One region of the Corallincola spongiicola genome, then DNA from elsewhere that is predicted to be linked to it. Evidence: predicted binding sites of a transcription regulator. Region 1 holds the regulator's gene; the other holds the start of a gene.
What was found. Region 1 encodes LexA, which represses DNA repair genes until DNA is damaged. Its sites were predicted from a motif close to TACTGTATNNNNATACAGTA; they were not measured.
Positions count from the first base shown of each region.

Region 1 (12,054 bases):
ATGGGAAACACTCTTGGCTGTTTGTTGGAAATCCCCCAAGGTGACTTGCATCTGCTGGCTCAACGCCGGTAAGTCTTGGTTCAGGCGGGTTAACAGAGCGTTCAGCTGCACACTGGCCTCTTCCAAGCTGTCGACCCCACGATTAAACTTCGGGCTTTCAGTGATTCTCTTCACTTGTCCTAGCAACTCATTGAGATTATTTGCGATCTCATCCAAAGGCATCTTGGCTACTTTGCTCAAGGTGGACGACAGTGCCTGTCGAACCAGTTCCAGATCTGACGGTACTGTTGGGATTTGAGGGTAATTTAGGTCGGTCGGGTGCAACTCTCCTTGTTGTTCCGGCTCGTAGTCGATCTGCACCATCAGTCGGCCGGTCACCATACTTTGGGTGACCAGTTTGGCACGGATGCCGCGATTGGCGCGCTCCATATCTTTAGGTGCTACACCTTCAAAGAAGTTATCCAACAGCTCGGCACTGACATCCATCACGACTGGTACCAACAACTCACTGTTCTTGGCAGAATAATGGATACGAACGTCAACTACCTCGCCGATTTTTACCCCTTGAAATGAGACCGGTGAGCCTTTAGCCAGCCCTTGTACAGAGCCGCGGAATACCGTGACATAGCGGTCATGTTTTGAGAAAAATTGGTCGGAGCTGAACATGATGATGCCGATGACCATCAATGTGGCGGCAAAAATCACAAATATCCCTATGCGTGCTGCTGTCGCATTGTGTCCCATCTTAGTTGCTCTCCTTTAAATCGCCCCGGCGCAGAAACATTTGCACTCGATGGTCATCGCAATTTGCCAGTAATTCATTGGGATCCCCTTGAGCAATCATCGTTTTGGTTTCTGGATCGAGAAACACTGAGTTGGTGCCGATGGCAAAAATGCTGGCCAGCTCATGGGTCACCATTACGACGGTTGCGCCTAAACTGTCTCGTAACTGTAAGATTAAATCATCCAGCAGGCGGGCACTGATCGGGTCGAGTCCGGCTGAAGGCTCATCAAAAAACAGCACCTCTGGGTCTAATGCAATGGCGCGAGCCAGTGCTGCGCGCTTTGCCATCCCTCCGCTTATCTCTGAAGGATAGTATTTTTCATATCCCTCTAAGCCAACCAGAGTTAACTTTAGTGAAATAAGATCGCGAATATCTTTATGGGTGAGGTTGGTATAGGTCTCTAATGGTAATGCGATATTCTCTTCTAAGGTCATTGAGCTGATCAATGCCCCAGATTGATAGGTTACCCCAAATTTTTGGGTCATCGCTTGGCGTTGCTGCTCGTTACAACTCCACATTGCTTGGTCATTGAATAAGACTTCACCTTTGGCTGGGGTCAATAGACCGATCATATGTTTCATGAGTGTGCTTTTGCCGCAGCCGCTCCCCCCCATGATGATAAATATGTCGCCACCATCAATGGTGAAGTTGAGATCTTGTTGGATCACGCGATCGCCGTAGGCCATGGTGAGATCGCGTATTTCAATATGCTTTTGCTTCATATACCGATCAATGTTGTTGTAATGGTGACGATGGCGTCCACCACAATAATAAACACGATGGCCGATACCACAGAGCGGGTAGTTGCTTGCCCCACGGCCATTGCATTACGTCCGCAATTAATGCCATTCATACAGCCTGCAACAGCGATTACCAGTGCGAATAGCACACTTTTAAGTAAGCCAATAGCGAAGTGGCGTAACGGCACCGTGGTGGTCATCTGTTCCACAAATTGGGTGAATGAGATATCGAGCATTAACTGAGATACTAGCGCGCCACCAAGAATACCTAGCGCCATGGAAAAAACGGTAAGCAACGGCAGCATGATTAACAGCGCGATAAAGCGGGGGAGCACCAAAAATTCGATGGGTCTAAGACCCATGGTTGTGAGTGCGTCGATCTCTTCATTCACCTGCATGCTGCCCAACTGCGCGGCGTAACTCGCGCCTGTGCGGCCCGCCATAATAATCGCTGTCATCATCGCGCCCATTTCACGTGCCATACCCAGCGCAACAAGAGAGGCGACGAAGATAGATGCGCCGAACTGTTGTAACTGCACGGCGCCAACGAAGGCTAAGATCATGCCGATCAGGATGCTAATTAAGGCGACAATGCCAAAGGCAGCGGGACCGGCGTCATGCATACAGTCGTACACGTCCTTGGCACGTATCTCGGCTTTGCCGACGCAGAGTTTGCCAACGGCGCTGATCAGCGCGCCGATGAAACTGAAACTGACTAAGATGTTTTCCCAGCTCGCCAAGACCGAGTTACCTATGCGCTCAGCAAAGGTCGGCTGGTAAGTTGTTTGGTTTGGTCTATTGGCCGCATTAGATTGTGACTCTGCCAGCGCCAGAAGCTGCTGTGCGCCTTGAGGCAGGCGACTGACATCTACATGCAGTCGATGCGCTTTTGCATATTCACTGACACGGCGAATAAGCACCACCAGCGCACTGTTCCAGCAGCCAATGTCGGCGTCGACGAATATGAGCGTTTCATCTGGAGTGACTTTTGATTTTAGGGCTTGTAGTAGATCGTCAACCCGATGATCGCCACGGCGTAATACCCAGTCACCTGTCAACTCTAACAGCCAGCCAGTACCGTCATCAGTTCGCCTGATGTTCAGCTCATGCACGTCACTTTCACCTTGAAAAGCCCTACGTAATGTCCTTGAGTCTGCCGCAGATCCGCTATTTCTGCAAAATTCAAAGCGAATCAAGTTATTAATGTCACATAAAACAGTGATCAAAAAAACAGCAGTGATACTTGCCATGAATAAATACCTGTATATACTCACAGTATACTGTATGCAATCACAGGTATCTTTATGCGCCCATTAACACCACGACAAGCTGAAATTCTTGCGTTGATTAAAGACAATATTGAAGCGACAGGCATGCCGCCAACTCGTGCGGAAATTGCACGCCGATTGGGATTTAAGTCTGCTAATGCCGCGGAAGAGCACCTCAAAGCACTGGCCAAAAAAGGTTTAATAGAGATCTTGGCGGGAACATCACGGGGTATTCGCGTGATCCCACAGGCGGATGATGAAGCGGCTGCAAACGATGATGGCTTACCTCTGATTGGTCAAGTGGCTGCCGGTACGCCTATCTTGGCGCAAGAACATGTTGAGGCGCATTACAAAGTTGATCCAGCCATGTTCCGGCCATCTGCGGACTTCTTACTGCGAGTACACGGTGACAGTATGAAGGATATTGGCATCCTCGAAGGCGACCTGCTGGCTGTGCACAAGACTGCGACGGCGCAGAATGGGCAGGTGGTAGTCGCTCGGGTGGGTGATGATGAGGTGACAGTTAAGCGTTTTGAAAAGAATGGCAAAGATGTGCTGTTGCATGCTGAAAATGAAGCCTACAGCCCGATCAAAGTCGATCTGGGTGTAGAGAACCTGGCCATTGAAGGGCTGGCTGTTGGTATCATTCGTAATGGAGAGTGGTTATGAACCCATTTGAGACAATGAATCTGCATACTCGCCAAATGACTGGCTCATTGGTAGCTGCACCGCAGCCAAAGCTAACCGGCAACCGCCGCCCGCAAAATAAGTGGCAATCGCGAGCGCAGATTGTGCCGGTTGAAGGCCAGCAATCAGCACTGTTAGAGACAATCAAACGTAGTCAACAAGCCAACAAATGGGTGGTATTGGTGGCAGCCCCTGATAAGCAGGTGACGCGTTGGTTGGTGGAAAATGGTGTGTGCGCCGAGCGACTGTTGCAAGTCCACCCCAAAGATGAGCAAGGTGTGATGTGTGCCGTGACTCAAGGCTTAGGCTCTGCCACTTGTGGCTTGGTTATCGGCTGGACGGATCTACTTTCCGAAGCGCAGTGGCAGGCGTTAACCGCCGAAGCGGCTTGCTACGATACAAACAGTGTTTTGTTTCATCGCATGAATAACCGTTGCCATGCAGGTAGAGCATGGCAATCAGCACGGTCGAAAAATCAGATGTTCGCCAGTGTGTTGGTCCATTGATCCCCCACAGTTTCAATGTACTTTCCGAAGCCGCCGCAAGGCGGCTTTTTTTATACCTTTGAAAATCCTCCTAACACATTAGCTGCTAACTCTAGTTGCACAGACTTCATCACTCGTCAGGCTAAATATCACCATTTGGATGTGATTTAACCCGCAAACAGTTGGGCAGTTTGCTAACTTGCTCAAGTTTTTTGATTAATTTTTAGACGTATCGCTAATCGTGAACGATTCTTAATCAAGGCCTGATAGCTGCGACCGCGCCTATAAAAATTTAAATATGCGGTCTGTAGTGGCTACTGGGGTTTTGGGGTAAGCGCCTGTCGAACAGGTGTTTTTTGTAAGTGCGAGGAGAAGCCTCTTGATACGGATAGCCACACGCGTCGCGGCGGGGGCTGGCGCCCTATTGCCGTCATTTATCTCCGCCGAGGAGATGCCGCTAAATATGACTCAGGGTGTGACAGCCATTAGTCAGGACGTCTACCAGCTCCACATGACCATCTTCTACATCTGCTGCGTCATTGGCGTGCTTGTCTTCGGTGTGATGTTTTGGTCAATCATTCATCATCGCAAGTCCAAGGGAGTGAAACCGGCGCAGTTTCATGAAAGTACCAAGGTCGAGATCCTTTGGACTGCACTACCACTGCTTATTTTGGTTGGGATGGCGGTGCCAGCAACGCAAGTGTTGATCAATATGGAAGATACCACGGAAGCGGATGTCACCATTTTGGTGACGGGCTCGCAATGGAAGTGGCACTACAAGTATCTGGATGATGACGTTGAGTTTTATAGCCTGTTGGCGACACCCCGTGCCGAGATCGAAAACAAACTCGCCAAAACTGAAAACTACCTACTTGAGGTGGACCGCCCGCTAGTTCTGCCTATCGGTAAAAAAGTGCGTTTCTTAATGACTTCCGACGACGTTATTCACAGTTGGTGGGTGCCCGCTTTTGCGGTGAAAAAAGATGCTAATCCAGGTTTCATTAATGAAGCGTGGACCAGAATTGACGAAGCCGGCACATACCGAGGGCAGTGTGCGGAGCTGTGCGGGAAAGACCATGGTTTTATGCCGATCGTTGTGGTCGCCAAGCCGGAAGCAGAATACAACACTTGGTTGGCCACATTGAAAACCACCCAAGCTGAAGCGAAAGCGGAAGAGCAAAAACTGCTGGCCATGAGTATGAGCATGGAAGAGTTAATGGCTGAAGGCGAGCAAGTGTATATGACCTCTTGTGCGGCTTGCCATCAACCGAATGGTGAAGGTCTTGCTGGTGTGTTTCCTGGCTTGAAGGGCAGTCCTCTCACCATCGGCGATGTCGGTGCCCATATAGACATTGTTATCCACGGTAAAAAAGGTACGGCAATGCAGGCCTTTGCCAAACAGTTAACACTCAAACAGTTGGCCGCGGTGATCACCTACGAGCGTAACGCCTGGGGTAACAACACCGGTCAACTCGTTCAACCCGCTGATGTGGATGCCCGCATCAAAAGCGCAATCTAGCCAGAGGAGAGCTGAAAAATGAGCAGCGTAGCTGAGTCACTGCATGACGAACACCACGCGCATCACGCCCCCTCAGGTCTGAAGCGTTGGATCTTTACCACTAACCACAAAGACATAGGTAGCCTATATCTGTGGTTCAGTTTTGCCATGTTTTTGATCGGCGGCGCCATGGCGATGGTTATCCGTGCGGAACTGTTCCAGCCTGGTTTACAGTTGGTGGAGCCAAATTTCTTTAATCAGATGACCACAGTACACGGACTGATCATGGTATTTGGTGCCGTTATGCCGGCATTTACCGGGTTAGCCAATTGGCTCATCCCGATGATGATTGGCGCACCAGATATGGCGTTACCTCGCATGAATAACTGGAGCTTTTGGATCCTGCCCTTTGCGTTCAGCATGCTGCTGTTTTCGCTATTCACTGAAGGTGGCGGCCCCAATTTTGGTTGGACATTCTACGCCCCCTTATCAACCACCTATAGCCCAGAGAGTACCGCCCTGTTTGTGTTTGCAGTACACATCATGGGGATCAGCTCAATCATGGGGGCAATCAATGTCATTGTGACTATTGTGAATATGCGGGCGCCGGGGATGACCTGGATGAAGCTGCCACTGTTTGTTTGGACCTGGCTGATCACCGCTTTTCTATTAATTGCTGTGATGCCGGTGCTGGCAGGTGCTGTGACCATGGTGCTGACAGACAAGTATTTTGGCACCAGCTTTTTTGATGCCGCAGGCGGTGGTGACCCGGTCATGTTCCAACATATTTTCTGGTTCTTCGGCCACCCCGAAGTTTACATCATGATCTTGCCCGCCTTTGGCGTGGTGTCGTCGATTATCCCTGCCTTTAGTCGCAAACCATTATTTGGTTATGCCTCCATGGTTTATGCCACCGCTTCTATCGCTGTTTTGAGCTTTTTGGTGTGGGCCCACCATATGTTTACCACGGGTATGCCGCTGTTTGGCGAGCTGTTCTTTATGTATTGCACTATGTTGATCGCCGTGCCAACCGGAGTGAAAGTGTTTAATTGGGTGGCAACCATGTGGCGCGGAGCGTTGACCTTTGAAGTGCCGATGCTGTTCTCTATCGCGTTTGTGATCCTATTTACTATCGGTGGCTTCAGCGGTTTGATGCTGGCGATCACGCCGGTGGATTTTCAATACCATGACACCTACTTCGTGGTGGCGCATTTCCACTACGTGCTGGTAACCGGTGCCGTGTTTTCAATTATGGCGGCGGCGTACTACTGGCTACCGAAATGGACCGGTCATATGTATGACGAAGGGTTAGGTAAAGCGCATTTTTGGTGCTCGCTGATCTCTGTCAACGTGCTTTTTTTCCCGATGCACTTCTTAGGCCTTGCCGGGATGCCGCGACGCATTCCCGATTACGCACTGCAATTTGCTGACATCAATCAGATCGTATCAATTGGTGGCTTCGCTTTTGGCCTGTCGCAACTGATATTTCTCTATCTGGTGATTAAGTGCGTTAAAGGCGGTGAAAAAGCACCAGCGAAAGTTTGGGAAGGTGCGGAGGGGCTAGAGTGGACCATTCCATCGCCCGCGCCTTATCACACCTTTACTACGCCACCTGAGATCAAGTAGCGCAGCTGGCGCGGGAGCGATGATGAGCGAACAGAAAGCGGCTGTATCTCATAAACCTCTGCTTTGGCGTCTAGGATTTGCCGTGCTGGGGATGTTCGGTTTCGCCTTCGCTTTGGTGCCGTTATATGACGTGTTTTGCGACTTGACCGGACTCAATGGCCGTACCTCGGGTGAGGTCGCCGTGTATGACGGGCCAATCGTCGATACCAGTCGCTTAGTAACGATCGAGTTTATTGCCCGTACTCAAGGAAGTATGCCTTGGCGTTTTGAACCCGTTGTGCGCCGTATGGCAGTGCATCCGGGGGAGCTGCACATCGCTGAATTTGAGGTGCAGAACCTGACATCAACACAGATGGTGGGGCAGGCCGTACCCTCAGTGTCGCCAGGGACACTGGCCACCTATCTTAATAAAACAGAGTGTTTTTGCTTTAACCAGCAGCCGTTAGCAGCGGGAGAAACGAAGGCATTGCCACTGCGTTTCTTTATCGACAACGACATTCCCGACGATGTCACTACGCTCACGCTGTCCTATACCTTATTTGACATCACCGGATCACAAGCAGGCGGTGCATCAGCATCGACCAGCCGCTGAGCAGGGGGGGAGTTATGGCTTCAGAAACCACGCACACAGAAACACCCAGTTACTACGTCCCAGAGCAAAGTCCATGGCCGATCATTGGAGCGATAGCACTTTGTCTGATCGCCGTGGGCGCTGGCACCAGCGTGCAACAGATGGAAGCTGGTGGCGGCTGGGGGCAATGGGTCCTTTTTAGCGGCTTGTTGTTGCTGGTGATCATGTTGTTTGGCTGGTTTGGTAATGTCATTAACGAGTCGATGTCGGGGCTGTACAGTGCGCAAATGGATCGCTCGTTTCGCCAAGGCATGAGCTGGTTTATTTTTTCTGAAGTGATGTTCTTTTGTGCCTTCTTCGGTGCGCTGTTTTATGCCCGTATCTTTGCTGTGCCATGGCTCGGCGGTGACAGCAATAACGCCATGACCAATGCCATCTTGTGGCCGGAATTCGTTGCTCACTGGCCGTTGGTCAGTACACCGGACGGCACAACCACCGAGGCGATGGGGTGGGGCGGTCTGCCCCTGTACAATACCATTATCCTTCTGGTCTCATCGGTCACTTTGCATTTTGCCCATGTGGGTTTGGAGCAGAACAAACGTAAGCAATTGATTGGCCTGCTCGCGTTAACCGTGTTGTTGGGGATCGGCTTTCTGTTCTTACAGGTCGAAGAGTATATCCATGCCTATCAAGAGATGGGGCTGACATTGGATGCTGGTGTTTATGGCAACACCTTCTTCTTGCTTACCGGTTTCCATGGCATGCATGTGACGCTGGGCACCTTAATCCTGTTTATTTTGTTGCTGCGCATTCTTAAGGGGCACTTTACGCCAAAGCAACATTTTGGTTTTCAGGCTGGTGCATGGTACTGGCACTTTGTTGATGTGGTTTGGCTTTGCCTATTTGTATTTGTCTACATTTTGTAGCGCAGGGACTTTTTGCCGCTTAATAGGGGCGAGGGTTATGGGGAAGAATACCTGTTGCCATCAGCAGTAGGAGTAGCACCAGCACCACGGCTGAGTAAAGTACGCGCCGACCGAGATAATGGGACATGGGTTTATCGTTGTCTTGTCGCAACATAGAGAATAGGCCGCTAAACAGGTTAAACAGGATGATGCCAAGCAGTAATAGGATGATGCCTTTGGTGAGTAATAACATGACTGAGCGACCTTCATGGAGATGGGTAGATGATGCAGTTTGACCTGCCCGGCGGAGGGTATCAACTGCAGTTGTCCTGGTGGGTGCTGCTACTCGCCATCTTGCTGGCCGCGTTGTTATTGCGACTTGGCTTTTGGCAGCTATCCCGTGCCGAATTCAAACAATCACTCATTGCTACCGCAGAGAAAAGTGTCGAGGCGGGAGCGCGCCCGTTGGATAGTTTTGCTAATGACGCCGACATGGTCGGACAGACAGTAAAGGTCTCAGGGCGATTCCTCCTCGATCAGGTGATCTTGTTAGACAATCAAATATGGCAGAAGCGGGTGGGATATCAGGTGGTGCTGCCCCTCCAGCTAGCCCATAGTTCGCAGATCCAGTTGGTGAATATTGGCTTTGTACCGGCGCCGTTGCAACGGGCGGAGTTACCGGAGCTTGATCTGGCCGCTGTTGGTTTGCACGGTGAGCAGAGCATCCAAGGTCGGATTAAATCGCTGCAACAGCAGGTCATGGTGTTGAGTCAACAAACCATCGCGCAACATCCAAATTGGCCGTTGCGCCTGCAAACACTCGATATTGCTGCGCTGCAGCCACTATTTACCAACCCATTGCGTAGTGACCTGTTGCTGTTGGATCAGCAGTTACCTATCGGCTATCCACGAGAGTGGCCGGTTACCACGGTCTCGGTGGAAAAGCATCAGGCTTACGCGTTTCAATGGTTCAGCATGGCGTTAGTGTTTATCGCCATCATGTTGAGCGTCGGAGTAACAAAGACAGTAAGAGAGAGCCATGAGTCGTAGTACTAAAAATGTCGATAAAAAACCAAATCGCAAGCCGTTAATTGCCATCGTTGCCGCGTTTATTTTGCCGGTGGTCATCGCTTATCTGGTGCTCAATCAAGGTTGGTATCAAGGAGCCGTGCTGAACAAAGGCGAGCTGATCGCCAGCGGTGAAACCATCGATGAAAAAGGAGGGGGTGATGCAACCGGGGCATGGTTGGTTGTATTTACTGTTGACCGTCCTTGCCGCGAAAACTGCCAACAAGCGATCGATACGCTGCAAAATGTATGGCTGGCGTTGGGGCGGGAACAGCAGCGGGCGCAGCTGCGCGCCTTGGGTACTGGCCAACCCAGCAATTGGCAACTGCCGGTAGGCGTACCACTGCAGTTTGAGCAGGTCACCGCGATGGGTAAAAGCTACTTCTCCGACGCCTTTTATCTGGTGGATCCGCTTGGCAATTTGGTATTGCGCTACCCCTATGAAGATGGCGAGAGCTTGACCTTGCAGAGTCAGGCGTTACTGAAAGATCTGCGTAAGCTGATGAAAAATTCCAAAATAGGCTAATTAATGAAAGCCCTCGCGATCGTCTCAACCCTGTTAGCGCTGGTAGTGATCTCGCTCGGTGCCTATACCCGCTTGACTGACGCGGGCTTGGGTTGCCCTGATTGGCCCGGTTGCTACGGTCACTTGACGGTGCCGGCACAAGAGCAGGCCGAACAGTTACAAATAGCGTTTCCGGAACGCCCGCTGGAGCCGGAAAAAGCGTGGAACGAGATGATCCATCGTTACGTCGCCGGCGGGTTGGGCTTATTGGTGCTGGCCATGGCCATTCTGGCGTGGAAACAGCGTGATGGGCCGGTTGGTTTGCCAAGCTTACTGCTATTGCTGGTGATATTTCAGGCGGCATTAGGGATGTGGACGGTAACCATGAACCTGATGCCTGTTGTGGTGCTCGCTCATCTGCTGGGAGGCTTTGCGACCTTCTGTTTGTTATTGCTGCTGGTGGTGCGTTTGTTACCCCTGCGTATACCTGGTGGAGATGCTGAACTACGTCGCTTCAGCGGTTTGAGTCTCGCTGTGTTATTGGCCTTGGTGCTGCAGATCGTACTGGGTGGCTGGACGTCGACAAACTACGCGGCGCTTGCTTGCACTGAGCTGCCGTTTTGTGAAAACGGCTGGCTCGCTCGATTGGACTTTAGCGCTTTTCAGTTGTGGCAGCCGGGACATGAGAACTACGAGTTTGGCGTGTTGGATTATGCTGGTCGTATGACTATCCATGTGGTGCATCGTCTCTGGGCGATAGTGGTGCTCGGAATGTTGCTTTGGTTCAGCTGGCGTTTGTTTAACTGTGCTAGCAGCCGTTTTTTTCGACGTACGGCACTGGCGTTAGTTGGTCTGTTGCTGCTCCAGGTGGGCTTGGGGATCAGTAACGTGGTGTTGAGTTTACCTCTGCCAGTGGCCGTGGCTCACAATGTGGTCGCTGCGTGCTTACTTGGCTTATTGGTTATTACGAATTACGCGTTGCTACGCAAGGCCTGATAGGAGAAAGACAATGAGTAAAACCATGACCCAGGTGAGTAGCCGAGGCGTTTTGAGCGCCTTGATGGGCGATGCGGGCTGGCGTGATTACTATCAGGTGACAAAGCCGAAAGTGGTGATGCTATTACTTCTAACGGCATTGGTTGGCGCATGTTTGGCGGTAAATGGCTTACCGCCTGCCGGACTATTGCTGGCGGCGATGATTGGTATTGGCTTGATGTCGTCTGGAGCGGCGGCCTATAACCACCTGCTGGATCGGGAAATTGACGCGCGCATGATGCGCACGCGGGGACGACCGTTAGTGCGCGGCCAGCTGACCGCGATGCGCTGTTTTAGCTTCGCTACATTAATTTCTGTATTGGGGTTTGCTGTACTGGCGCTGTGGGTGAATATGCTGACTGCCTGGCTTACCGCCGTTAGCTTAGTGGGTTATGCGCTGATCTATACTCTCTACCTGAAACGTGCAACACCACAGAATATTGTCATTGGTGGACTGGCAGGAGCTGCGCCACCGCTGCTTGGCTGGACGGCGATGACAGGCAATGTTGATCCACACAGCCTGTTGCTGGTACTGATAGTTTTTACTTGGACGCCACCACATTTCTGGGCACTAGCTATCCATCGTCGAGATGACTATGCCAAGGTAAACATGCCTATGTTGCCAGTCACCCACGGCGTGGCATTTACTAAAACCTGTATTTTGCTTTATACCGTGCTGTTAGGCTTGGTTTGTTTGCTCCCCTATCTGACGGGCATGAGCCATGAGCTGTATTTGCTCGGTAGTAGTTTATTGAATGGGGCCTTTCTCTATTACGCTTGGCGTTTGAAATTTAAAGCAGATAGTGGTGATGCCATGGCCACTTTTAAGTTTTCGATCGTGCATCTGATGTTACTGTTTATTATCCTACTGACAGATCACT
Region 1 is NZ_SHLY01000003.1:358,762-370,815, forward strand. Features, by position in the region: gene EXY25_RS11895 (MlaD family protein) at 1-744, opposite strand, end outside; gene EXY25_RS11900 (ABC transporter ATP-binding protein) at 746-1,507, opposite strand; gene EXY25_RS11905 (MlaE family ABC transporter permease) at 1,504-2,637, opposite strand; gene lexA (transcriptional repressor LexA) at 2,830-3,462, shown strand; gene EXY25_RS11915 (hypothetical protein) at 3,459-3,986, shown strand; gene coxB (cytochrome c oxidase subunit II) at 4,390-5,484, shown strand; gene ctaD (cytochrome c oxidase subunit I) at 5,503-7,089, shown strand; gene EXY25_RS11930 (cytochrome c oxidase assembly protein) at 7,112-7,681, shown strand; gene EXY25_RS11935 (cytochrome c oxidase subunit 3) at 7,696-8,586, shown strand; gene EXY25_RS11940 (DUF2909 domain-containing protein) at 8,606-8,818, opposite strand; gene EXY25_RS11945 (SURF1 family protein) at 8,848-9,615, shown strand; gene EXY25_RS11950 (hypothetical protein) at 9,605-10,159, shown strand; gene EXY25_RS11955 (COX15/CtaA family protein) at 10,163-11,134, shown strand; gene cyoE (heme o synthase) at 11,160-12,054, shown strand, end outside.

Region 2 (12,054 bases), on a different contig from region 1:
CCTTCAACGGTGTCGAGCAAAGCATCAAAACTACGGGGGTTATCCGACGCCGCAATTTTCGCCAGCACTTCCTGAACCACAATCGGGTCTGCCCCAGCCATGATCCAACGTAGGAACCTATGCTCACGGTACCAATGTAAGCCCTCTGGTGGGATCCAACTTTTATCACGCGCACCGCTGACCGTCGATGTTTCAGCTACCCTACTCCGTTGCACACCCGCTCTTGCGGCAACATTGTCTTCCTTCATATCCATCATCGACGTCATAACGTTTGCTCCTGAATAGGCTACGCTTCCGATTCCGCAATTGGTGCGATGTAATTTAGCTGCATATCCCAAGGGAACTGGATCCAAGTATCCTGCTCCACATCGGCAACATACTCATCCACTAAAGGGCTGCCCTGAGGCTTAGCATATACAGTCACAAACTTGGCTTTAGGGAACATTTCGCGGATCGCTTTCGCGGTTTCGCCAGTATCAACCAAATCATCAACCACTAAGAAACCTTCACCATCAGAGGTCTCTGCACCCTTCAGCACTTTTAGTTCACGCTGCGAGTCATGGTCATAACTGGAAATACAAACGGTGTCGATATAGCGAATATTCAACTCTCGCGCCAAAATCCCCGCAGGAACCAGGCCACCACGCGTCACTGCGATAATGCCTTTCCATTGGTCAGCAGGCAGCTGACGCAACGCCAATTCTCTAGTGGCACGATGAAACTCTTCCCATGAGACAAAAAATTCTTTGTTGGTTTTAAAACTCATAGCGTCCTCTTGATCGCAGTGTTCTTTTAGTGAGGGACGAAAGCCAGCTTAATCACTGACAAAATAGCCAATACCCAGATAGCAACATTGACCTCTTTATGACGGCCACTAAGTACCTTAATAACTGCGTAGCTGATAAAGCCCAAGGCAATACCATTCGCAATAGAAAAAGTAAGAGGCATCAACACGGCTACCACTGCAGCAGGCGCTGACTCAGTCAGGTCATCCCACTTCACATTAGCTAAGCCAGAAAGCATCAGTACTGAAACGTAAAATAGTGCAGCGGCAGTCGCGTACGCGGGCACCATGCCAGCCAACGGTGCGAAAAACAGCGCCAGCAAAAACAAGATGCCAACCACAACGGCTGTCAGTCCTGTCCGACCCCCCTCTTCTACACCCGCACCACTTTCAATATAGCTTGTCGTACTTGAAGTACCCAGAACAGCACCGGCAACTGTCGCTGAGGAGTCGGCCAGCAGCGCTTTACTTAAACGCGGAAGGTTGCCTTTCTCATCGGTTAAGTTACCGCGCTGAGCAACGGCTGTGAGGGTGCCCGCGGTGTCAAATAGATCAACAAACAAAAAGGCGAAAATCACACTGATCATAGCAACATCAAACGCCCCTGCTATATCGAGCTGAGCAAACGTTGGCGCAATAGAAGGCGGCATAGAAACAAGACCATGATAAACCTGCTTGTCATCAAACAGGAATGAGATCGCAGTGATAGCAAGGATCGCGATCATGACACCGCCTTTTACCTTACGATACTCCAGGGCAACAATGAGGAAGAAGCCAAGCGTAGCGAGGATCACTCCAGGTGTTTTGACGTCACCAAGGGTTACTAACGTGGCACCGTGATCAACAATAATCCCTGCGTTTTTGAGTGCGATAAGGCCCAGAAACAAACCAATACCGGCACCAATGCCGACCCTTAACACCTGCGGAATGGAGTTAATTATCCATTCACGTACTTTAAAAAGACTAAGCAGAACAAAAAGAACACCAGACAGGAATACCGCACCCAATGCGACTTCCCAGCTTTTACCCATGCCCATCACAACGGTAAACGTGAAAAAGGCATTCAGCCCCATGCCAGGCGCCTGTGCGATAGGGTAATTTGCCAACAAGCCCATGATGAAACAACCAATGGCAGCGGCGAGACAGGTAGCAACAAACACCGCTCCCTTGTCCATGCCAGCCAGTTCCAAAATATTAGGGTTCACAAAAACAATGTATGCCATTGTCAGGAACGTCGTAATTCCGGCAACCACCTCAGTTTTCACACTGGTCTTGTGGGCCTTAAGTTGGAACAACTTCTCCAGCATCGTCTGCTTCCTGTTCTGTCTTTAAGTTATAAAAAAATCCCGGCAACCGGAGGCTGTCAGGTTTGTTATTCGTTTTAATATGTGCGATCCAAACGTGTAGATTTAGATATAGATGAGGATCGAATGTTTCGCGAGCGTAATAAAACACATCGCTGATGGTGCGCCATTATCGCGATCTAGCCGTGAGCTTCAATAGGCACGCTTGACATGTGTCAACAAAGGCCAAAAGATGCTCCCTTTTGCTTAACGACAAAACAAAGCATAGCCAACCAAAAGCCACCCACGCCGACCCAAATAAACACTAGCAAAGTAAGCCAACAAGCGATGGGTGTTCATCAAAGTAAACACCCTCTTAACCACAGAGATGGCTCATCCCTCTGGTTCAATGATCAAGGGTTACGTAGAATCGATCTAAATGGCACACAGAGAGCCAGTTAGGAGCCTCCAGTGAAACAATTAGAAACCAGTAATGCCGGGCCTGTTTGGCATTTTTTCTCACAGATTTGCGCTATTCCCCACCCATCAAAACATGAACAACAATTGTCACTCTGGATCCAGCATTGGGCAAGAGAGAAAGGCTTGGCAGTAGATGAAGATGCCACAGGCAACTTAAAGATATCTAAACCCGCCACAGCAGGCATGGAAAATCGAGCAGGCGTGGTGATGCAGGCTCACCTGGATATGGTGCCACAAAAAAATAGTGACAGTACCCATGACTTTGTCACGGATCCGATCCGCCCTTACATTGATGGCGAATGGGTCACTGCCGATGGCACCACGTTAGGTGCGGACAATGGCATAGGTATGGCTTCTGCCCTGGCTATATTGGACAGTGATGATGTTCCCCATGGCCCACTCGAAGTGCTGCTAACGATTGATGAAGAAGCCGGCATGACGGGCGCCTTTAACCTGCAACCAGACTGGTTTAACGGCAAAATCCTGATCAACACTGATTCTGAGCAAAACGGTGAAGTCTATATGGGCTGCGCTGGCGGTGTTGATGCCAACTTCAATTTACCGATAGAGCGGGAAGTTGCATCAGGCCAGATGGCAGCAATGAAGTTTGAGCTGCGAGGGCTCAAAGGCGGCCACTCAGGTTGTGATATCCACCTTGGTCGCGGTACAGCAAACCAACTAATGGCACAACTGCTTCGACATATAGGCCAACAGCACACGCTGCAGGTGAGCAACTTTAGCGGTGGTAGCCTGCGCAACGCCATCGCCCGTGAAGCAGATTGTGAACTTTGGGTGTTCGCTACAGAGCAGGATGAGATACAAGCTAAGGCAGAGGCTTTTTTCCGTCAGCATCAACAGCTGTTATCAGTAAAAGAACCGACCATGAGCCTCGCCGTCAGCCGAGTGAGCAGCGACACTGTGCCACTGTCTCAGACCAGTAGCCAACAACTGATAAATTTACTTTGCGCGCTGCCCCATGGCGTGGTTCGTATGAGTGATAGCATTGAAGGCGTGGTAGAAACCTCAACCAACCTAGGCGTTGTTCGGACAGAGGCAGATACGGTCTCTGTGCAATGCCTAATACGTTCGCTTAACGATACTGGCCGCCAGCAAATTGCTGAGCAACACGCAGCAATCGCCGAACTCAGCGGTGCCAGCGTTAGTTTTGATGGTGCTTACCCTGGATGGGAGCCGGATACCAACTCTATTGCCATGACCACGGTACGTGAAACCTACCAAGCGCTATTTGGCAAACTGCCAAACATCATGGTGATCCACGCAGGTCTCGAATGCGGCCTGTTTAAAGCGGCTTACCCTGATTGGGATATGGTATCCATTGGACCAACTATTCGCTTCCCTCACTCGCCAGATGAGAAAGTAGAAATAGCCAGTGTTGATGACTATTGGACACTGCTCAAAGGTGTACTTGCAGCGATCCCTGCGGCCTAACCTCTGCCCCCTAAGGCACACAAATAGGGCTTGGATTATTCCCAGCCCTATTAATAGTTAAGGCATACAGAGTCACCAGCATCACCACTCAAACTGTAACTGTTTGGCACCTTCTTTCACTTCCGGTAAACCAATATTGAGCCCTACTAAACGGATCCCTCTGCCTTCCGCCCGTGCATAAGCCTTCTTCAGTAGATCAAGATACAAGCTCTGTCTCACTTGCGACGTGGTTTGTTCAACCGTGGTTTGTTGAAAGTCATCAAACTTTAGCTTCACACCCTGTTTATGGATCTGGCGTTTGGGATCATGTTTATCTAAGCGTTGTAGCAGTTCAGGTAGCAGATTGGCCGCAACCTCCTGACACTGTTGAAAAGTAGATATATCTTTACTCAATGTTGTTTCGACACCAACTGAGCGACGCACATGAGTTCCATCCACCGGGCGGTTATCTATACCAAAGCTTCTTTGCCATAAAGCTTCGCCAAATCGACCGACTAGCTGCACTATTTCATCCACGCTTTTTTCTCGACAATCCGCCGTAGTTCTCAATCCCATATCTGCCAACCGTTGCTCGGTTACCGGCCCGACTCCCGGGATCTTGCGCAACGGCAACGCGGCAACAAACGCCTCCACCCCATCAGGTGGAACAATACAGATGCCATTGGGCTTGTTCTCGTCGCTGGCTATTTTGGCAATAAATTTATTAGGAGCAACTCCGGCCGAGGCTGTTAACCCCGTTTCATTGACGATCTCAGTGCGGATAGCTTCAGCAATCAGCGTCGCACTGCCATGGTGTGCTTGGCAATGAGTCACATCTAAATAAGCCTCATCCAGAGATAAAGGCTCGATAAGGTTGGTATAACGTTGAAAGATACTCTGGATCTGCCGGGAAACCGACTTATAGGCATCAAAACGAGGCTTTACCAGAATCAGATTAGGGCACTGACGTAATGCCGTCGCCGTAGCCATCGCAGAGCGCACACCAAAGCGACGGGCGCTATAGTTACAAGTGGCGATCACCCCTCGGCGATCAGATTGACCACCAACCGCTATCGGCTTATCTCGCCATTGCGGATTATCTCGCATCTCAACGGCGGCATAAAAACAATCCATATCGATATGAATGATCTTTCTTTGCGGTGTTGACTTCGCCATTTCATTTAAACATTAAGCACTGTATATAAAAACAGTATAATAGTTAGTCTAGGTTTACTCCAGTGCGCAATATAAAAACTATTAAAAATAAAAAAGCACCCGCAGGTGCTTTAATCGAACAGCTATTAATCGCTATTAGATAATCCGGTGCTTCTCGAGCATTTCGCGACGTCGTTCCTCTTTCGCTTCCCGCTTCCTGCGCTTCTCACAGGGCTCAGGGCAATCACAGACTTTATCCATCCCCAAAGCTGCGATACCACCACAACTGCCAGCGATCTTCTTACGTTGCAATAGGTAACCAATGGCCATTGCTGCAACAACGGTTAATAACAAGCCAAAGGTAAGTAAAAACACAGTCATAATACTAAGATCCTTGGGACGCCAAGTACTGCTCAAAACTTGGGCTAGTGTACTCCACAAAGCCATCATCCGTCTTTACGATCATCAATACGGGTAACTGATGCTGCTCGGCAAACAAACGACCTTTTTCTGGCCCCATCACCATCAAAGCCGTAGCCAACCCATCTGCGGTCATACAACTTGGAGCGATCACTGTCGCCGAGACCAAACGATGATTAATCGGGTGGCCAGTTTCGGGATCGATGGTATGAGAATAACGGATACCACCGTCTTCAAAATAGTTTCGATAGTCACCAGACGTAGCAACCGCATTATCACCCGGCTCGATGATGCGTTGTACCATACGTGACTGGGTATCAGGCTTTTCAACGGCAATACGCCACTTGTTACCTTGCAGATTATCGCCACGGGTACGTAACTCGCCACCCACCTCAACCAAGTAGTTTCTATAACCCAAACTATCAAGCAGGTCAGCAACGCTATCCACACCATAGCCTTTAGCGATAGCGGATAGATCAACATAGAGATCCACTGCCGATTTTTGCAGTGAGTGTGCTGCGGTCACGGTTAACTGCTGATAACCCATTCGCGCTTTCGCCTCTGCTATTTCAGCAGCAGTTGGCGTCTCTTCCGGTCTGGCCTGGGGGCCAAACCCCCACAGATTGACCAACGGACCAATGGTGACGTCTAGCGCCCCCTTGGTCTGTTCACCAAGGCGCAATGCTTCCTTCACCACCTCGCTTGTGGCTGCAGATACGGTGAATGGCTGAAGTCCCTGGTACTGATTGAATCGACTCAGCTCAGAGTCTTGCCGATAGGTCGACATCTGATCGTTAACTAACTCAAGGCGCTGATCGATCTGCTTCTGTAACGCAGCGGTATCCTGGAGCGGGTTATCCACGACCAAAGTGATGTGGTAAAAGGTGCCCATGGTACTGCCAGCCAAACGCACCGCTTCAGGTGGCGTATGACTTGGACCGCAAGCTGAGATAAAAAAGGCCAGCCCAAACAGGGCCAGCCATTTTGTTAGTGATTGAATAGGCATTCCTATTTAACCACCAAAATCATCAAGCAGGATATTTTCATCCTCAACACCCAGATCTTTGAGCATGTTAATCACAGCAGCGTTCATAACTGGAGGACCACACATGTAATACTCACAATCTTCAGGAGCTTCATGGTCTCGCAGGTAATTTTCAAACAATACGTTATGAATAAAACCTGTATACCCATCCCAATTATCTTCAGGCTGCGGATCTGACAGAGCGACATGCCACTGGAAGTTCGGATGCTCTTTCTGCAGCATATCGAAATCTTCCACATAGAACATTTCGCGCTTAGAGCGAGCACCATACCAGAAGCTCATCTTACGCTTCGAATCAAGGCGACGTAGCTGATCGAAGATATGGCTGCGCATAGGTGCCATACCCGCACCACCACCAACAAATACCATTTCGTTCTCAGTCTCTTTAGCGAAGAACTCACCAAATGGACCTGAAATAGTGACCTTATCGCCCGCTTTCAAGTTAAAGATGAATGATGACATCTTACCGCACGGCGCACTTGGGTTATTTGGCGGTGGCGTAGCAATACGCACGTTTAGCATAATGATGCCAAACTCTTCCGGATAGTTCGCCATTGAATAGGCGCGGATGGTCTCTTCATCAACCTTAGATTCGAGGTTGAAGAAGCCAAAACGCTCCCAGTCACCACGATACTCTTCATCCACTTCGAAGTCTTTGTACTTCACGTGGTGTGCAGGGGCTTCGATCTGAATATAACCACCGGCACGGAAAGGTACGCTTTCACCGTCAGGAATTTTTAGCTTCAGCTCTTTAATGAAAGTCGCTTTGTTATCATTAGAGATAACCTCGCACTCCCACTTCTTAATACCGAAAACTTCCTCTTCCAGCTCAATCTTCATGTCCTGCTTCACATTGACCTGACAAGCCAAACGACAGCCATGTTTGGCTTCCCGCTTAGTGATATGGTCAAGCTCTGTTGGCAAGATATCTCCACCACCATCATGAATATCCACTCGGCACTGACCACATGAGCCACCACCACCACAAGCAGATGAGATGAAGATGCCGGAATCAGCCAGCACATTGAGCAACTTGCCGCCAGCGGCAGCGGTAATACTTTTATCTGGGTCGTCATTAATGGAGATGACCACATCCCCAGAACTAACCAGTTTCGACTTGGCAAACAGGATCACAAACACCAGCGCCAAGACGATTAGCGTGAACATACTTACGCCAAGAACAATTTCCATCGTCTTTTCCTTAGTAACTTATCACCGTCACGCTATGTGACTTAGAGTTGAACACCAGAGAAGGACATAAAGCCCAACGCCATCAAGCCAACAGTGATAAAGGTGATCCCCAACCCACGTAACCCATCGGGTACGTCCGAATACTTCATTTTTTCACGAATGCCAGCAAGCGCAGTAATAGCCAGCGCCCAACCCACACCACTACCGAAGCCGTAAACCACAGATTCAGTGAAATTGTAATCGCGCTCTACCATGAACATCACGCCACCAAAAATGGCACAGTTCACAGTAATCAACGGCAGGAAGATCCCTAGTGCGTTATAGAGTGGCGGGAAGTATTTATCCAGCAACATCTCCAAGATCTGAACCAGGGCTGCAATCACACCGATATAGGTGATAAAACCCAAAAAGCTCAAATCGGCTTCAGGTAGACCAGCCCATGCGAGCGCCCCTTCAGCCAACACAAAGTTATAAATCAGATTATTTACAGGAACTGCGATGGTCAGCACCACAATCACTGCCACGCCAAGGCCCAATGAAGTTTTCACCTTTTTCGAGACGGCGAGGAAAGTACACATTCCCAAGAAGAATGCGAGTGCCATATTTTCAACGAAAACGGCACGAACCATTAAACTAATATAATGTTCCATTTTGCTTACCTCAGTCCTTCGCTTCGACCTGTTCAGGCTTGAATACCCGGATAGCCCAGATGATCAAACCGATAATGAAGAACGCGGAAGGTGGCAACAGTAATAAACCGTTCGCCTGATACCAGCCACCATTGTTGATTAACGGCATGATCTCAAAGCCCAACAAGCTACCGGAGCCCAGCAATTCACGGACCCCACCAACGGCAATCAAAATGAAGGAGTACCCCAAACCATTACCGATACCATCAAGGAAGCTCATCAATGGCGGACTCTTCATGGCGTAGGCTTCAGCACGTCCCATCACAATACAGTTGGTGATGATCAAACCAACAAACACCGATAACTGTTTCGCCACATCATAAGCATATGCCTTGAGAATTTGGTCAACAACAATCACCAGTGAAGCAATGATGGTCATCTGTACGATGATCCGCACACTTGATGGAATGTGATTCCGAATAACGGATACAAACAAGTTGGAGAATGCAGTTACCGCAGTCAATGCCAGAGACATAATAAGCGCAGTTTCCAGCTTACTGGTCACCGCCAAGGCGGAGCAAACACCCAATACTTGCAATGCAATGGGGTTATTAGCAAAGACAGGACCAAACAGAACCTGCTTCATCTCTTTAACGTTAGCCATTGTTCAGGCCTCCTTGACGAAGCTTGGCCAGATAAGGACCAAAGCCTTTTTGACCCAACCAAAAATCAAATGTGTGCTGGACGCCGTTGCTGGTTAAGGTTGCACCAGACAGACCGTCTACCTGATATTCGCTACCAGGGGCAGCGCCGCCTTTAACGATCTTGATCGCCGGTTGCCATTGGTCGTCAAACAACTTTTTACCTTGCCATTGACCAGCCCAAGCAGGGTTCTCAATTTCGCCACCCAAGCCTGGAGTTTCACCATGATCGTAATAAACCAGAGATTCAATGGTATTAGCGTCAGGGGCAATAGCGACAAACGCATACATAGTCGACCATAAGCCATAACCATGAACAGGTAATATCACCGACGTTACTTCACCTTGTTCATTCTTGGCTAAGTAAACACTGGCATCATTGGCACGACGACGGATCGACGCAAGGTCATCCTCAGCTGTCAGCTTGACGCTAGCAGCAGGATCTTTAGCTGCTTTACGTTGATCAAAGGTGTTGCCATCGATATCAGACAGATACTCACCGGTATCGAGGTTGATAACACGAGCTTCGATGGAGCGAGCAAATACCTCGCCGACATTTGCACCTGGAGTCAACAAGCCCGCAGCACGTAAAATATTGCGCTGTTTGTCCAGTGCTCGATTCTCTTCCTGCTTAGGCTTTAAACCTACCGCGGCAGTCGACACCACCAAACTACAGACCAAACACAAAGCAATAACGACAAACAACGTTTTGCCAATGGAATCGTTACCTTTAGACATTACGCGCAAGCCTCCGTTTGATATTTGCCTGCACCACAAAGTGGTCGAACAAAGGAGCGAACAGGTTAGCGAACAAAATCGCCAGCATCATACCTTCAGGGAAAGCAGGGTTGACCACGCGGATCATCACCACCATCACACCAATCAAGATGCCGTATGCCCAGCGTCCCTGATTAGTGAATGAAGCCGATACGGGATCGGTCGCCATAAACAGCATGCCGATAGCAAATCCGCCAACAACCAAGTGCCAGTACCAAGGCATGTTAAATAAAGGGTTGCTTTCACTGCCGATGAAATTGAACAGGTAAGCCGTTGCGACCATGCCTATCATGACACCGCCGACAATGCGCCAAGAAGCAATGCGAGCATAGATGATAATGGCGCCACCAATCAGTAGCATGGCTGTTGATACTTCACCAATAGAGCCCTGAAGGTTACCAAAGAAAGCATCCAACCAGGTCAACGCTTCTCCCGTGGTTACATGTTGCAACGCTTCCTGACCACCAGCAGCCCACTGGCTAAGGGCGGTTGCACCAGAAAAACCATCAACAGCGGTCCAAACCGCATCGCCAGATATCTGCGCCGGATAAGCAAAGAATAAAAACGCTCGACCAGCTAACGCTGGGTTGAGGAAGTTGCGACCGGTACCACCAAACACCTCTTTCGCAATCACCACACCAAAGGTGATACCTAAGGCTGCCTGCCAGAGTGGCAAGCTAGGCGGAACGATCAACGCAAATAAGATAGAAGTAACGAAGAACCCTTCGTTAATTTCGTGTTTACGGATACTGGCAAACAAAACTTCCCAGAAGCCACCAACACCAAAAGCGACAGCATAAATAGGTAGGAAATAACAAGCGCCATACAGCATCTTGCTGCCCCAACCTGCAGCAGCGCCTAAATCGCCACCCAACATGTGGAAAATGCCCACTTGCCAAGAGTCAGGCAACGCGTAACCGGCAGCCAGTGCCGCAGAGGCTTGGTCGCCAATATTAAACATGCCGTAAAACAGCGCTGGCCAAAGTGCCAAGTAAACCGTGATCATCATTCGCTTCAAATCAATATTGTCACGAACATGGGTGTTCTTTTTGGTCACCAGACCTGGTGTATAAAAGATGGTATACGCCGCTTCAAACAGGGCGTAATACTTCTCATACTTGCCGCCTTTCTCAAACGACGGTTCGATACTTTCGAAGAAACTCTTAAGGCCCATCAGATCAGCCCTCCCGCTCAATGGTGGTCAGACACTCACGTAAGATTGAGCCGTACTCATACTTACCAGGACAAACCACAGTACAAAGCGCCAGATCTTCTTCATCCAACTCTAAGCAGCCTAACTGCTGGGCACTGTCTGTATCGCCGGAGATCAGATCTCGTAACAACAGTGTTGGAAGGATATCTAGCGGCATCACTCTCTCATAGTTACCGATTGGCACCATGGCGCGATCACTTCCTCCAGTAGAGGTGGTGAAATTAAACAGCTTCTTCGGCGCTAAATGGCCAAGAAACGCGCGAGTGAGCGAGAACTTATCAGAGCCCGGCAGTAACCAGCCGATAAACTCTTTTTCGTAGCCTTCAAGCAAGATTGTGACTTGGTTGTGGAAACGTCCCAAGTAACCTTGTGGGCCGTGGGCATGAGTGCCACTTAGCACAGAGCCAGATATAACGCGGTTGTAACCCTCTTTGGTTTCGCCAGCAACGAGCTCATCCATCGCGGCACCCATACGTGTGCGCACCAAACGAGGCTGTTTTGCCTGCGGACCAGCCAAGGCGACCACTCGGTCAACAGGGAGCTCTCCGCTGGTAAATAACTGACCAATCGCAATCACATCTTGATAGCCAATATGCCAAACCATCTTAGTTGGGCCAACAGGATCTAGCATGTGGATATGCGTACCCACGAGTCCCGCAGGATGTGGTCCAGCAAAATCATGCTGTTCTAAACGCTCAACATCCACTGCGGGGATAGATGCATCAGATTTCTTACAAAGGAACAGCTTACCTTCAGTAAGGCGGCTGAGCACTTTTAACCCGTTAGCGAAATCATCAGCGGCTTCAGCGATCACCAAACTGGAATCAGCTGCCAGCGGATTAGTGTCTATGGCGGTGACAAAAATAGAGCGAGGTGCACTATCTATGGCAGGAGCCTTACTAAACGGACGCGTACGTAGTGCCGTCCAAAGACCTGATTGAACCAGGT
Region 2 is NZ_SHLY01000002.1:990,073-1,002,126, reverse strand. Features, by position in the region: gene EXY25_RS10150 (alpha/beta fold hydrolase) at 1-266, opposite strand, end outside; gene gpt (xanthine phosphoribosyltransferase) at 287-766, opposite strand; gene EXY25_RS10140 (NCS2 family permease) at 793-2,091, opposite strand; gene EXY25_RS10135 (aminoacyl-histidine dipeptidase) at 2,539-3,996, shown strand; gene dinB (DNA polymerase IV) at 4,078-5,151, opposite strand; gene nqrM ((Na+)-NQR maturation NqrM) at 5,287-5,511, opposite strand; gene EXY25_RS10120 (FAD:protein FMN transferase) at 5,516-6,556, opposite strand; gene nqrF (NADH:ubiquinone reductase (Na(+)-transporting) subunit F) at 6,563-7,786, opposite strand; gene nqrE (NADH:ubiquinone reductase (Na(+)-transporting) subunit E) at 7,828-8,436, opposite strand; gene EXY25_RS10105 (NADH:ubiquinone reductase (Na(+)-transporting) subunit D) at 8,447-9,079, opposite strand; gene EXY25_RS10100 (Na(+)-translocating NADH-quinone reductase subunit C) at 9,072-9,854, opposite strand; gene EXY25_RS10095 (NADH:ubiquinone reductase (Na(+)-transporting) subunit B) at 9,847-11,067, opposite strand; gene EXY25_RS10090 (Na(+)-translocating NADH-quinone reductase subunit A) at 11,072-12,054, opposite strand, start outside.
Region 2: the regulator LexA is predicted to act here: its motif matches at 5,169-5,188, upstream of dinB (DNA polymerase IV).